DNA from 2 places in the Paraburkholderia sp. UCT2 genome. Region 2 is predicted to be linked to the other one. Evidence: riboswitches for the same ligand, from Rfam matches in the RefSeq annotation. Region 2 holds a riboswitch; the other holds the start of a gene.
What was found. A riboswitch is a leader RNA that binds a small molecule or an ion and turns the genes downstream of it on or off. The one in region 2 is predicted to bind thiamine pyrophosphate.
Positions count from the first base shown of each region.

Region 1: it holds a riboswitch for thiamine pyrophosphate, as region 2 does, so the genes downstream of both, F6X39_RS12470 (FAD-dependent oxidoreductase) here and thiC (phosphomethylpyrimidine synthase ThiC) in region 2, are expected to answer to the same signal.

Region 1 is NZ_VZQO01000012.1:80,464-87,358, forward strand. Features, by position in the region: gene F6X39_RS12465 (ABC transporter ATP-binding protein/permease) at 1-867, opposite strand, end outside; TPP riboswitch at 1,299-1,422, shown strand; gene F6X39_RS12470 (FAD-dependent oxidoreductase) at 1,644-2,780, shown strand; gene thiS (sulfur carrier protein ThiS) at 2,840-3,037, shown strand; gene F6X39_RS12480 (thiazole synthase) at 3,145-3,960, shown strand; gene thiE (thiamine phosphate synthase) at 3,957-5,060, shown strand; gene F6X39_RS12490 (ABC transporter ATP-binding protein) at 5,152-5,976, shown strand; gene mlaE (lipid asymmetry maintenance ABC transporter permease subunit MlaE) at 5,973-6,740, shown strand; gene mlaD (outer membrane lipid asymmetry maintenance protein MlaD) at 6,831-6,895, shown strand, end outside.
Region 2 is NZ_VZQO01000002.1:283,945-290,839, forward strand. Features, by position in the region: gene F6X39_RS02960 (cytochrome b/b6 domain-containing protein) at 1-135, opposite strand, end outside; gene F6X39_RS02965 (DUF1223 domain-containing protein) at 184-1,047, opposite strand; gene F6X39_RS02970 (hypothetical protein) at 1,159-1,617, opposite strand; gene F6X39_RS02975 (GreA/GreB family elongation factor) at 2,209-2,613, shown strand; TPP riboswitch at 2,757-2,874, shown strand; gene thiC (phosphomethylpyrimidine synthase ThiC) at 2,963-4,894, shown strand; gene F6X39_RS02985 (glycine zipper 2TM domain-containing protein) at 5,040-5,264, shown strand; gene F6X39_RS02990 (hypothetical protein) at 5,509-6,000, shown strand; gene F6X39_RS02995 (L-lactate permease) at 6,296-6,895, shown strand, end outside.

The DNA of each region.
Region 1 (6,895 bases), on a different contig from region 2:
GATCTGGCCGTAGAAGCTCAGCACGAAGGTGAGGCGCTTCGTGTACTTCATCACCTGCCACCAGTTGTCGCGGATGCGGCCGAACAGCGTGCGCGCGTTCGTCTTCTCGGTTTCCATGCCGTTGTAGAACGCGATCTGCTCGGCATTCTCACGCAGCCGGATCAAGCCGAAACGGAAATCGGCCTCGACTTTCTGCGCCTGATAGTTGATCGACACGAGCGGATGGCCGACCTTCTGCGTGATGAGCGAGCCGACCACCGCATACAGCGCGGCGGCCCACACCATGTAGCCGGGGATCTGCAGCGGCATGCCGCCGAGCGAGATGCTCAACGCGCCCGCGAGCGACCACAGGATCGTGATGAACGACACGAGCGTGACGACGGTCGACAGCAGATCGAGCGTTAGCGACAGCGTGGTGGTCGCGAACGACTGCAGGTCGTCGCTGATCCGCTGGTCGGGGTTGTCGGCGAGGCGGTCGCGCTCGATGCGGTAGAACGCGCTGTCGTTGAGCCACTCGTTCAGGTAGCGGGTGGTCAGCCACTGGCGCCAGCGGAAGCCGAGCATCTGGCGCAGATAGCGTCCGTACACGGCGAGGATGATGAAACCGAACGCGAGTCCGGTAAAGATCATCAGCAGGTGCGGGAAGTCGTGGACGTTCTTCGCCTGCAGCGCGTTGTAGAAGTCCCTGCTCCAGCTATTCAGGCGCACGTTGATCCAGACGACGAGCAGGTTCATCACGATGATCGTGACGAGCAGCCCCCACGCGATGCCTCGTTCCTCGGAAACCCAGTAGGGCTTGATCAGGGTCCACGCGGAGACCTTTTCGTCGGGCGGCAGCGCGGGGCTGGCGGAAGTATGTGGTGTCATGAGCGTCCTGATGAAGTGCTGACCCGAAGTGCCATTCCGGCGTACGGGTCCAATCTGGTTGACCCATGTCGGGCGATCCCGCGAACTGCAGGCCCCTTTGCGAGGGCGTGGCTGCCGCGGGTCTGCGATACCTGGCCGGGCATCGCACCATCACGCTCGATGAACGCGCGTCCGGACTGGCGCCCGATTCTGGCGTGACGCCCTTAAGCGAAAATTAATTTTCGGGGCCGGCATCCGCTGGGGTGCCGCCGCCACGCATGCGGCCACGAGCGCCGCGCGCGCCGCGTTTTTGCGGCACCGGTCACGGCATTGTGCCAGAGCGCCGGGCCGCTTCGCACCGGCATCTCGATAGACGGTGCCAGATCAAAATTGGGGTGGCGACCGTGGAGCGCTGGTTTGCGGGCGCCGCGCCTTTTATGGTCTAATGACCTTCGACGAAACAGGGGTGCTTCGCCCACAGGCGGCATGACTTTCATGCCGGGGCGGCGAGGCTGAGAGAGACCCTTTGCACCCGATCCGGGTAATACCGGCGCGGGAAGTTTCCGGAAGCAACCGTCTTCCATTCCCCGCCGGGCGGCGAGCGCAGCTCACATGTGCGCGTCGCGACCGGCCGGCTTCACCCGCCGGTTTCGTCCTGGGTACGTGCGTTTTTGGCCGTACGGAAAGGACTCGATGACCGCCTATTCTTCAGACATGCATTTTTCCCTTCGTCACGCCGCCTCGGGCGAGCCGTGCCGTTCTGGTTTTGCCCACCGCAGTCGAACGGAGCGCGCGCGATGAACCGTCCCGCCCGACCCGATTTCGCCGTGCTCGGCGGCGGCCTGTGCGGCCGGCTGGTCGCGTGGCGCCTCGCTGGCGACGGGCATCGCGTGGCGCTCTACGAGCGCGGCGATGCCACCGGTTCGCAGGCTGCCGCGTGGGTCGCCGCCGCGATGCTCGCGCCGCTGGCAGAGGCCGCGAGCGCCGAGCTGCTGATCACGCGGCTTGGCGCGAGTTCGCTCGAAAGCTGGCCGCGCGTGCTTGCCGAACTGCCGGAGCCGGTGTTTTTCCAGCGCAACGGCACGCTCGTCGTCTGGCATCACGCGGATCGCACCGAGGCGCCGCTATTCGAGCGGCGCGTGCGTGCGAACGCGCCGGCCGAGTTGCTCGACGGCGGCTTCGTCGCGTTGGCGGGTGCGCAGCTCGGCGCCGCCGAACCCGCGTTGGCCGGCCGCTTCAGCCAAGGCTGGCTGCTGCCGCGAGAAGGCCAGCTCGACAACCGCCAGGTGCTGTCCGCGCTCGCGGCCGGGCTTGCCGAGCGCGGCGTCGACACGCACTGGAACACGCCGATCGACGACGCGTCGCTGCCCGAGGCCGGCGTCACCATCGATTGCCGCGGGCTCGGCGCGAAGCCGGTGCTGCCGACGCTGCGCGGCATCCGCGGCGAAGTTGCGCGCGTGCATGCGCCTCACCTGCAGCTGACGCGCCCGGTGCGGCTACTGCATCCGCGTTACCCGCTGTATATCGCGCCGAAGCAGAACGGCCTCTACGTGATCGGCGCGACCGAGGTGGAGGGCGAGGACATGTCGCCCGTCAGCGTGCGTTCGGCGCTCGAGTTGCTGAGCGCGGCGTTTTCGGTGCACCCGGGCTTCGGCGAGGCGCGCATTCTCGAGCTGAATTCGCAGTGCCGGCCGACCTTGCCCGATCATCGTCCTGCGCTGCTGTGGGACGGCGCGCGCACGCTGCGCGTGAACGGCCTGTACCGGCACGGCTACATGATCGCGCCCGAAGTCGCCGACGAAGCCGTGCGCTTCGCGAGCGCGCTGCTCGACGGCCGCGTCGGTGATGCCGACGCATTCGCCGGCTGGCGGCGCGACTCACGCTGGAGCGAGCTGTTCCAGCAGCATTTCGCGCGCGAGCCGGCCCGAGCGTAGCGGCCAACGTGCCGCGCGCGATGCCGCTTGCGCCATCGATTGAACCGTATTCGAACACCATGGACATTCATATCAATCAGAAGCCGTTGTCGCTGCCCGAGGGCGCGACTGTCGCCGATGCGCTCGCCGCCTTTGGCGCGCGTCCGCCGTTCGCGGTCGCGCTCAACGGCGATTTCGTCGCGCGTGCGCAGCATGCGGCGCGCGCGTTGCAAACGGGCGACCGGCTCGACGTCGTGCAGCCGGTCGCGGGCGGCTGAGCGCGACCGCGCCAGCCTGTCGCTTACCGAACGCAACAACCGTCGCCGAAAACCCATTGCCGCAACGCGGTCGGTTCTAGCCGCGAGGGCAAACCAGGATGATGCAAATGACTTCTCACGAGACCGCCGACGCGCTGACGCTATACGGTCAAACTTTTGCAAGCCGCGTGCTGCTCGGCACATCGCGCTATCCGTCGCTGCAATCGCTGTCCGATTCGATCGACGCCGCGCGCCCCGGCATGGTGACGGTCGCGCTGCGCCGTCAGATGAACGAGGGCCACGCCGAAGCCGGCTTCTTCGATCTGCTCAAGCGCCATGGCGTGCCGCTCTTGCCGAACACGGCGGGTTGCCTGAGCGTCGGTGAAGCGGTGACAACCGCGCACATGGCGCGCGAAATCTTCGAGACCGAGTGGATCAAGCTCGAACTGATCGGCGACGACTACACACTGCAGCCCGACCCGGTCGGCCTGATCGAAGCCGCCGCGCGGCTCGTCAAGGATGGCTTCAAGGTGCTGCCGTACTGCACCGAAGATCTGGTGATCGGCCGCCGTCTGCTCGACGCCGGCTGCGAGGCGCTGATGCCGTGGGGCGCGCCGATCGGCACCGGCAAGGGCGTGATCAATCCATACGGGCTGCGCGTGTTGCGCGAGCGGCTGCCGGACGTGCCGCTGATCGTCGACGCCGGGCTCGGCGTGCCGTCGCATGCGGCCCAGGTGATGGAGTGGGGCTTCGACGGCGTGCTGCTGAACACGGCCGTGTCGCAGGCGACGCACCCCGACGCGATGGCGCGCGCGTTCGCGCTGGGCGTCGAGGCGGGTCGGCAAGCGTATCTCGCGGGCCCGATGGCCGAGCGCGAGAGCGCGCACGCGAGCACGCCGGTGATCGGCATGCCGTTCTGGCATCAGGATGGAGGTGCCGCATGACTCAGTCGTTGACGCTGAAGGACCGCGATCTGTTCTGGCCGACGGCCGACGAACTCATCGAAGCCGCCGAGCGCATCCGCGCGCGTCTCGGCGACTGGCCGCCGACGCACGCGCCGTGGCGCATCTGCCTGATCGCACCCGACGAACCGAACGGTGGCGACCTGATCGTGACCGCCGACGCACAGCAGCACGGCGAGCAAATCGCGCGCTGGCTGACGCGGGGTGCGGGCGTGATCGTCGCCGCGGAAAACCGCGCGACGCTGCATCTGGGCGGCGAGAAGTATGGCCTCGAAGGCCATCTGGCGGAAGACTGGATTCCCGCGCTTGCCGCGTTCCTCGACTGCGGTTTCGATCCGCACGACGCGCTGGTGCTCGCGCTCGCGTGGCGCGATGGCGACGAGACCCGCGCCGACGATGCTTTCCCGGCCGACCTCGCTCGCTTTCCGCGCCTTACCGACCTGCCGGCGGCACCCGCCAAGGCGTTCCCGCGCTGCCCGGCAAGGCTCGGCCTGTATCCGGTGTTGCCGACCGCGGACTGGGTCGAACGGGTGGTCGGCTTTGGCGTGAAGACGGTGCAGTTGCGCCGCAAGTCGGCCGAACCCGCCGACGAGCTGAAACGCGAAATCGCGCGCTGCGTGGCGGCCGGCCGCGCGCACGACGCGCAGGTGTTCATCAACGATCACTGGCTGGCGGCGCTCGAGGCGGGCGCATACGGCGTGCACCTCGGCCAGGAAGACGTGCATACCGCGGATCTGTCCGCGCTGGCCGACGCGGGCATCCGCCTGGGCCTGTCCACTCACGGCTTCTACGAGATGCTGAAGGCGCTGCATTTCCGGCCGAGCTACATTGCATTGGGCGCCGTGTTCCCGACCACGACCAAGGTCATGCCGACCGCGCCGCAGGGCTTGCGCCGCCTCGCACGCTATGTGCGGCTGCTCGACGGTGTGGTGCCGCTCGTCGCGATCGGCGGGATCGATCTGCAGGTGCTGCCTGACGTGCTCGCGACCGGTGTCGGCTGCGCGGCCGTGGTGCGCGCGGTGACGGAAGCGGCCGACCCGGCCGCCGCCGTTTCTGCACTGCAACACACGTTTACGCAATAATCGTCAGGCATAGTCAAGGAACGGGGCACCTCACGGCAGCTTTTGCACGATGGCCCTATAATTCGGCCTTCCCTGTAAAAGGATCGTCAGTTTGGTGCCTTCCTATCCCGAGACCTTACTTGAGCTGCGCGACGTCGACTTCGGTTACGGCGACCGGCTCGTCCTGTCGAATCTGAATCTGCGCTTTCGTCGCGGTCAGGTCGTCGCGGTCATGGGCGGCTCGGGTTGCGGCAAGACCACGGTGCTGCGGCTGATCGGCGGCCTCGTGCGCGCCCACCGCGGCCAGGTGCTGTTCCATGGCGAGGACATCGGCGAGCAGACGCGCGAAGGCCTTTACGCGCTGCGCCGCAAGATGGGCATGCTGTTCCAGTTCGGCGCGCTGTTCACCGACATGTCGGTGTTCGAAAACGTTGCCTTCTCGCTGCGCGAGCACACCGATCTCCCCGAAGAACTGCTGCGCGACCTCGTGCTGATGAAGCTCAACGCGGTCGGCCTGCGCGGCGCGCGCGACCTGCTGCCGTCCGAGATTTCCGGCGGCATGGCGCGACGCGTGGCGCTCGCGCGCGCAATCGCGCTCGACCCCGAACTGATGATGTACGACGAGCCGTTCGCCGGTCTCGACCCGATCTCGCTCGGCATCACCGCGAACCTGATCCGCACGCTGAACCGGGCGCTCGGCGCCACGTCGATTCTCGTCACGCACGACGTGCCGGAATCATTCGCGATCGCCGACTACGTGTACTTCCTGTCCAACGGCGGTGTGCTTGCCGAGGGCACGCCCGACGAACTGCGCGCGTCGACCGATCCGACCGTGCGGCAGTTCATCGACGGCGCGCCGGACGGCCCGTTCAGATTCCACTATCCGGCGCAGACGCCGCTCGAGGCGGACTTCGGCATGGGCGGAGGCCAGTCATGATCAGTACGATCGGGCGCTCGGTCATCACCGGGCTCGGCACCGCCGGCTACGCGACGCGCTTCTTCCTGCGGCTCGTGCTCGAATTTTTCCCGCTGCTGCGCCGCCCGCGTCTTGTCACGAAGCAGATCCACTTCGTCGGTAATTATTCGCTCGTGATCATCGCGGTGTCGGGGCTATTCGTCGGCTTCGTGCTCGGGCTGCAGGGCTATTACACGCTGAACCGTTATGGCTCCGAGCAGGCGCTCGGGTTGCTGGTCGCGCTGTCGCTCGTGCGCGAGCTCGGGCCGGTCGTGACCGCGCTGCTGTTCGCCGGGCGCGCGGGCACGTCGCTGACCGCCGAAATCGGCCTGATGAAGGCGGGCGAGCAGCTCACCGCGATGGAAATGATGGCCGTCGATCCGGTCAAGGTCGTGATCGCGCCGCGCCTGTGGGCCGGCATCGTGTCGATGCCGATCCTCGCCGCGATCTTCAGCGCGGTGGGCGTTCTGGGCGGTTACGTGGTGGGCGTGCTGCTGATCGGCGTCGATGCCGGCGCGTTCTGGTCGCAGATGCAAAGCGGCGTCGACGTGTGGCGCGATGTCGGCGCCGGGGTCGTCAAGAGTGTGGTGTTCGGCCTCGCGGTGACCTTCGTCGCGCTGTTTCAGGGCTACGAGGCGAAGCCGACGCCGGAGGGCGTGTCGCGCGCGACGACCCGCACGGTCGTGTACGCATCGCTCGCGGTGCTCGGGCTCGATTTCCTGCTGACCGCACTAATGTTCAGCTAAGACCGCGCAGCATGCCGGCTGCCGGCGGTGCATGTGCGCCGCGCACGGCGGGAGGTGGCGGCGGCGCGGCGGATTCACTTTGGGATGACGATGAAAAAGAATGTTCTCGACTTCTGGGTCGGCCTGTTCGTGGTGCTGGGTTTCGTGGCGTTGCT
Region 2 (6,895 bases):
AGACAGCATCATCACGATCGCCGCGAGCGCATTCAGCCAATGCGTGATGCGCAGCCACAGCGGATGAATGACGCCGCGCTTCGGCGCGGCGGGCGCGGCGGGTGCGCTGGGGCGCAGGGCGTGGGGTGTGGACATGGGGCTCTCCTCGAGCAGCGGTAGTGAATGCGGCGCGCGCGAGGTCGATCAACGGCACGCGGGAAGGTCGGTCGCTTGCAGCACGTCGCCGCTCGCGTCGCTTTCGACGAACGCGACCACGCCGAAGCGGTCGGCGGCGTTGGCGCTCGGATCGGCTTGCGCATCGACGCTCGCAGCGTGTACATCGATGTCCTGATGAATCCGCGCGTGACCGGAGACGAGGGGCACCGGCCCGAACCAGGCGCGCACGACGCGCTCGTGATGCAGCGTCGCGCCGCGGTTTTCGCCCGCGCCGACCTGCGTCGTCAGCGCGTTCTCATAGATCGCGAGATAGGCGCTCAACGCACCCGTGGCGGCGGCTGCCGTCGTGCTGAACTGCGCATCGACATCGAACGCGCCGGGCGCACGCGGGCTCAGCGCAAGTGCGACGCTCGCCTGGGCGGGTTCGGCGACGAGCTCGTCGATGCGGCGCTCGAAACTGTCGCGTTGCGACCAGTCGCGCAGCTCGCGGCCGGCGACGAACACTTCCGGCGTATAGAGCGTGTGCGCGCCCGCGAGACGCGTCAGCGTTTGCTGACGTTCGGTGAAGCGATGCTGGGAAAAGCGGTCGGTCCAGCCGAGGCTGTTCCAGTAGTCGACGTGCAGCGCGAGCGGCACGATGCCGTGCGCGGTGCCGTCGCTTTTCCATTGACTGAGCCAGCGGTCGGCGGGCGGGCAGCTATCGCAGCCCTCGCTGCTGTACAGCTCGACGAGCGCGACGCGGTGCGCGGGGCTGTGCGTGGCGCATAGGGGCCCGGCCGCGTCGGCCGCACTGATGCCAGAACCGCTCAGCAGAAAAAGCGCGAGGCCGACGGCGGGCGTCGAAAAAGTCGTAAAGCGCTGAAGTATCGAGCGATTGTGCGCGGTCGACATGACGTGCTCCGATTGTAATCTGCACGTTTGTCGAGCCGCGCGGCCGGTTATGACAAGCCTCTTTTAATTTTTTTCCGGCGCGGGATGAGCCAGCCAAAGCTCGCCCGCGACTCAGTCGTAACTGACCACCACCGTCACGCGCGTGTCCGTATCGGTGCGCTTCGCGTTCAGCGACAGCACGCCGCCCGCGCGATCGACCGCGTAGTGGCCGTCGCGGGCCGTCGCGACGCGCCCTGTGCCATCGACGAAACGCGCCGCCACCAGATCGCGCGACTGCGTGCCGCCGTTCACTTCGAGCGCGACATCGGCCCCGCTGACGACGCCCGGCGGCGCGCTGAACGTCACCGTGCGCGAGAAGCGCTGACCCGCCACGCTCGCGCTACCGACGGCGACGCCAGGGGGCGCCGTATCCACGCTGATCTGCATCGGCGGCGCAACGATCATCCCCACGAACCGGATCACGCCGCCCGTCACCGTCGATGCCGCCGGCGCCGCCAGCGGCGCGGCAAGCAATGCCACCCCCGCGACTGTGCGACCGAACGTTCGCCACCGCCTGCTTTCCGCTTTCATGTGCACCTCTTTGTCAATCGGCGCGAGTCGCCTCGCGCCATTCACGCGCCATCCCGCGAATCGCTTCGCCGGAGTGCGGCCTTCGCTGCACTTTGTTTAACGGCAATCCTCTGACTGGCTTGAACGCAATGCGGACCACACCGCTTTCTTCTCGCACCGCACAAAAACGGCCAATCGACGGGCGCGACGTCGCAAACGGAGCTGCGTGAGACAGCGTGCTAACATCAAACTTTCGTCTCGCTGCTGCCGCGCGGCCTCACGCTCTGTCGCCCGGCACCTCTCGATCGCTGTTCCCCAACACCTGGTCGTTTTGCCCGTGACTGCTCTGCGTCGTCCGACTTTCCGTGCTCTCGCCCGCTTGCGCCCATGCCGCGCAGGCGAGTGCGCGCGCGCGGGCGTCGCGTCGCACGGCCCCGGCGAGACGTCCCGAACGGTCCCGCTTCACGCCGCCCGGCGCCCTCGCTGACGCAGCCCGCCAATACCCAGGGCCGCGTCGCCGGGCACCGGGCTCTCCCATTCGTCCACTCATCCGCCGACCACCCCATGGGTCGTTGCACGCGGCCATCCATGACCGCCTTATCCGGAGTCCTGATGATGAAGAAGATCAAAACCTGCTACCTGACCGAACTCGACGTGATGCGCCTCGAGAAATACGCGGCCACCGACGCCAAGTTGCAGCACATGCTCGACGATGTGCTCGAACGCGCGGTGATCGTCGACTCGCACGACATCCCCGCCGACGTCGTCACGATGAACTCGCAAGCCACGCTGAGCGACACGGCGAGCGGCGAACAGATGACGTGGACCGTCGTCTATCCGCCCAACGCCGATTTCGCGCAAGGGCGCCTGAACGTGTTCTCGCCGGCAGGCCTCGCGCTGCTCGGCGCGCGCCGCGGCGAGAGCATCCGCTTCACGCCACCCAGCGGCGATCAGAAAGTGCTCAAGCTCGACAAAATCCTGTATCAGCCTGAAGCCGCCGACGATTTTTCACTGTAAGGCGGCCGTTCCCTCGCTGTAAGTTGCCCTGTCTGATGCGGTCTCGAATCAAGCATAGGAGATGTCTGGTTTCATCCGGACCAGTTTTTTTTGAGTCATTCAGACAGGTTGCCAAACCGCGGGCGGCCGGTGTATCGTGTGCGCTGCTAACGCGGGGGTCCTGCGTAGCGCGGAGCTGGAGGTCCGTGTTGCGTGGGTGAGAAATACCCTTTGAACCTGATCTGGATAATGCCAGCGCAGGGAAGCGTACGGATTTCGCTCCAGCCTCAAGGGCCTCACCTCTCCGCGATTTCCGACTACTTCCATCTCGGTCTCCTGCTTAGCCGCCCCACTTTGTACGGAGACTTACATGAACGCCAACCCGAAGTTTATTTCCGCCGAAGCCCACGTGGACGAGGCCGCCGTCGCGCCGTTGCCGAATTCGCGCAAGGTCTACGTGACCGGCTCGCGCCCCGACATCCGCGTGCCGATGCGCGAAATCTCGCAGGCCGACACGCCCGACAGCTTCGGCGGCGAAAAGAATCCGCCGATCTACGTGTACGACACGTCGGGCGCCTACTCCGACCCGGACGCCAGGATCGACATCCGCGCGGGTCTGCCCGCGCTGCGCGAGGCGTGGATCGAGGAGCGCGGCGACACCGAGCCGCTGACCGGTCTGTCGAGCAGCTTCAGCCGCGAGCGCGCCGCCGATCCGGCCACCGCGCAGCTGCGTTTTCCGGGACTGCATCGCACGCCGCGCCGTGCAATTGCCGGCAGGAACGTGACGCAGATGCACTACGCGAAGCAAGGCATCATCACGCCGGAAATGGAATACATCGCGATTCGCGAAAACCAGCGCCGTGCCGAGTACCTCGAGACCTTGAAGACGAGCGGCCCGAACGGCGCGAAGCTCGCCGCGATGATGGGCCGTCAGCACCCCGGCCAGGCATTCGGCGCGAGCGCGTTCGGTCCGAACGGCCTCACCGAAATCACCGCGGAATTCGTGCGCGAGGAAATCGCGCGCGGCCGCGCGATCATCCCGAACAACATCAATCACCCGGAAAGCGAGCCGATGATCATCGGCCGCAACTTCCTCGTGAAGGTCAATGCGAACATCGGCAACTCGGCGGTGACATCGTCGATCGGCGAGGAAGTCGACAAGATGACGTGGGCGATCCGCTGGGGCGGCGACACGGTGATGGATCTGTCGACCGGCAAGCACATTCATGAAACGCGCGAATGGATCATCCGCAACAGCCCGGTGCCGATCGGCACGGTGCCGATCTATCAGGCGCTCGAAAAGGTCAACGGCAAGGCTGAAGACCTCACCTGGGAAATCTTCCGCGACACGCTGATCGAGCAGGCCGAGCAAGGCGTCGACTACTTCACGATCCACGCGGGCGTGCGTCTGCAATATGTGCCGCTCACGGCGAACCGGATGACCGGCATCGTGTCGCGCGGCGGCTCGATCATGGCGAAGTGGTGTCTCGCGCATCACAAGGAAAGCTTCCTGTACGAGCATTTCGAAGATATCTGCGAAATCATGAAGGCCTACGACGTGGCCTTCTCGCTCGGCGACGGCCTGCGTCCCGGCTCGATCTACGACGCGAACGACGAAGCGCAACTGGGCGAGCTGAAGACGCTCGGCGAACTCACGCAGATCGCGTGGAAGCACGACGTGCAGGTGATGATCGAAGGTCCGGGCCATGTGCCGATGCAGCTGATCAAGGAGAACATGGACCTGCAGCTCGACTGGTGCGACGAAGCGCCGTTCTACACGCTCGGGCCGCTGACCACCGACATCGCGCCGGGCTACGACCACATCACGTCGGGCATTGGCGCCGCGATGATCGGCTGGTTCGGCACCGCGATGCTGTGCTACGTGACGCCGAAGGAACACCTCGGTCTGCCGAACAAGGACGACGTGAAGACCGGCATCATCACGTACAAGCTCGCCGCGCATGCCGCCGATCTCGCGAAGGGTCATCCGGGTGCGCAGGTGCGCGACAACGCGCTGTCGAAGGCGCGCTTCGAATTCCGCTGGGAAGACCAGTTCAATCTCGGTCTCGACCCGGACAAGGCGCGCGAATTCCACGACGAAACGCTGCCGAAGGATTCGGCCAAGGTCGCGCATTTCTGCTCGATGTGCGGCCCGCACTTCTGCTCGATGAAGATCACCCAGGACGTACGCGAGTTCGCCGCGCAACAAGGCGTCACCGACGACGAAGCGCTGAAGAAAGGCATGGAGGTAAAGTCGATCGAGTTCATGAAGCAAGGCGCGGAGATTTATCAGCGGCAATAAGCGGGTTGCGCGATTCGCGCGAACCAGCAGTGCAGTATCGAAGCCCGCCGGCATGGCGGGCTTTTCTTTTCCACCGCATCGAGCAGGCACGTTGTGTGCTGAGAGAAGGAAACATCTGTTTCCAACAACGAGCGGAGTCAGCATCATGAAATCGATCCGTCATCTCGGTACTCGTCTTGGTACGGTCGCAGCCGCCCTTTCACTTGTCGCGGGTCTCGCGGCATGCGGCGACATGTCCCCACGCACACGCGATACCGCGATCGGCGCGGGTGTCGGCGGCGCCGCTGGCGCGGCGATCGGTGGCAGCGGCTTGTCGACGTTGGGCGGCGCGGCGGTAGGCGGCGTCATCGGTAACCAGGTCGGCAAGTGAGCGGCAAGTGAGCGTTGCGTCCGATGACGCGTCTAACGATTCATACAGGACAGCAAACCATTTTTTCGGACCACGATCCGGACTGCCGAGGGCGGCGGATGCGGTGCGCCCTCGTCCCGACAACGCACGTGGGAATAGGCTGAAATATGCGGTTGCGGTTTTGCCACAGCGCTGCCGCGGCAAGAGCGTAAGCTCCTCATAACGACGTCGCGCAAGGCGGCATCGGTTCATCGAGGAGCGCGCCATGAAGTCCCGCGTCGTCACCCATCGTTGCGTGGTGCGCCTCTCGACGCCACGCGATTCGTCCGGTTTTTCCGCGAGATTCGCGCGTCCCGCCACCGCGATTTGCGTGCTCGCCTCGAGTCTCTTTTTTGCAGGCTGCTATTACCCCGCCGGCTACTATCCCGCCGGCTATTACCCGTCGTACTATTCGACCGCGCCCGCGACCACAGCCGACCAAACCGCGCCGGCGACCGATCAACAGCAGCCGCCTCAAGCCCAGGCGCAAATGCAGGTCGCACCGCAAGACATGCCGCCCGGTTATGCGGTCCCCGCGCCCGTGTATGCGGCGCCGCCGGTTTATCCCGCCTACTATCCGCCGCCGGCTTATCCTTATCCCGCTTATTACGGCTACCCCGCCTACTACGGACCGTCGATTGCGATCGGCATTGGCGGTTATTGGGGCGGCCATTGGGGCGGTCATGGGGGCGGTCATGGGGGCGGCCACTCGCATTGACCTGTCCTCTTTCGTCGCGGAGCGTGCACGCGCCGGCACTTCAACTGCCGGCGCGCGCGCTTCTTCATGAGTCGTTTTTCCGCGCGTATCGCCCTCCACCGCGCATACCCCGCCCGTACTTTCCCGGCTTGACGCGCCGGTAAGGCGCTCTATCCTTGGAAGGTTTCATGCAGCACCCGCTTAAATCGGGCGACGCCGCTTTGTCGAGGCCACTTGCGAGCGTCCGCCGAATCAGAGCGACGCGCCGTCATGCGCAATCCCCCGCGTCGAATTACACAACAACGAAGGAGACGTGATGTTTCATCAACTACTCACTCCGGTTGGCAATTCGCTTTTTCCGTCGTTCATCGTCGCCGCGCTGCCGATCATCGCCGTGCTCGCGCTGCTCGGCTGGGCGCGCAGGCCCGCGTGGCAAGCGTCGCTCGCGGGACTGATCATCGGTTTGATCGTGGCGATTTTCGTCTGGCAGTTTCCGGTCGGGCTCGCGTTCAACTCGGTCGCGGCTGGCGTCGTGTTCGCGATCTGGCCAGTGATGTGGATCGTGTTCACCGCGATCCTGCTGTACAACATCGCGCAGCGCTCGGGACGCTTCGAGGCCTTCCGCCTGTGGATGATCGACAACCTGCCGAACGACCGGCGCATCGTGCTCGTCGTGGTCGGCTTTTCGTTCGGCGCGCTGCTCGAGGGCATTTCGGGTTTCGGCACGCCGGTCGCGATCACGAGCTCGCTGCTGATCATGCTCGGCTTTCCGACGCTCGAAGCGCTGACCTTCACGCTGATCTTCAACACCGCGCCGGTCGCGTTCGGCGCGCTCGGCGTGCCGATCACGGTGCTCGGCGCGGTCACGCATCTGCCGTCCGATGTGCTCGGCAAGATGGTCGGGCGGCAATTGCCT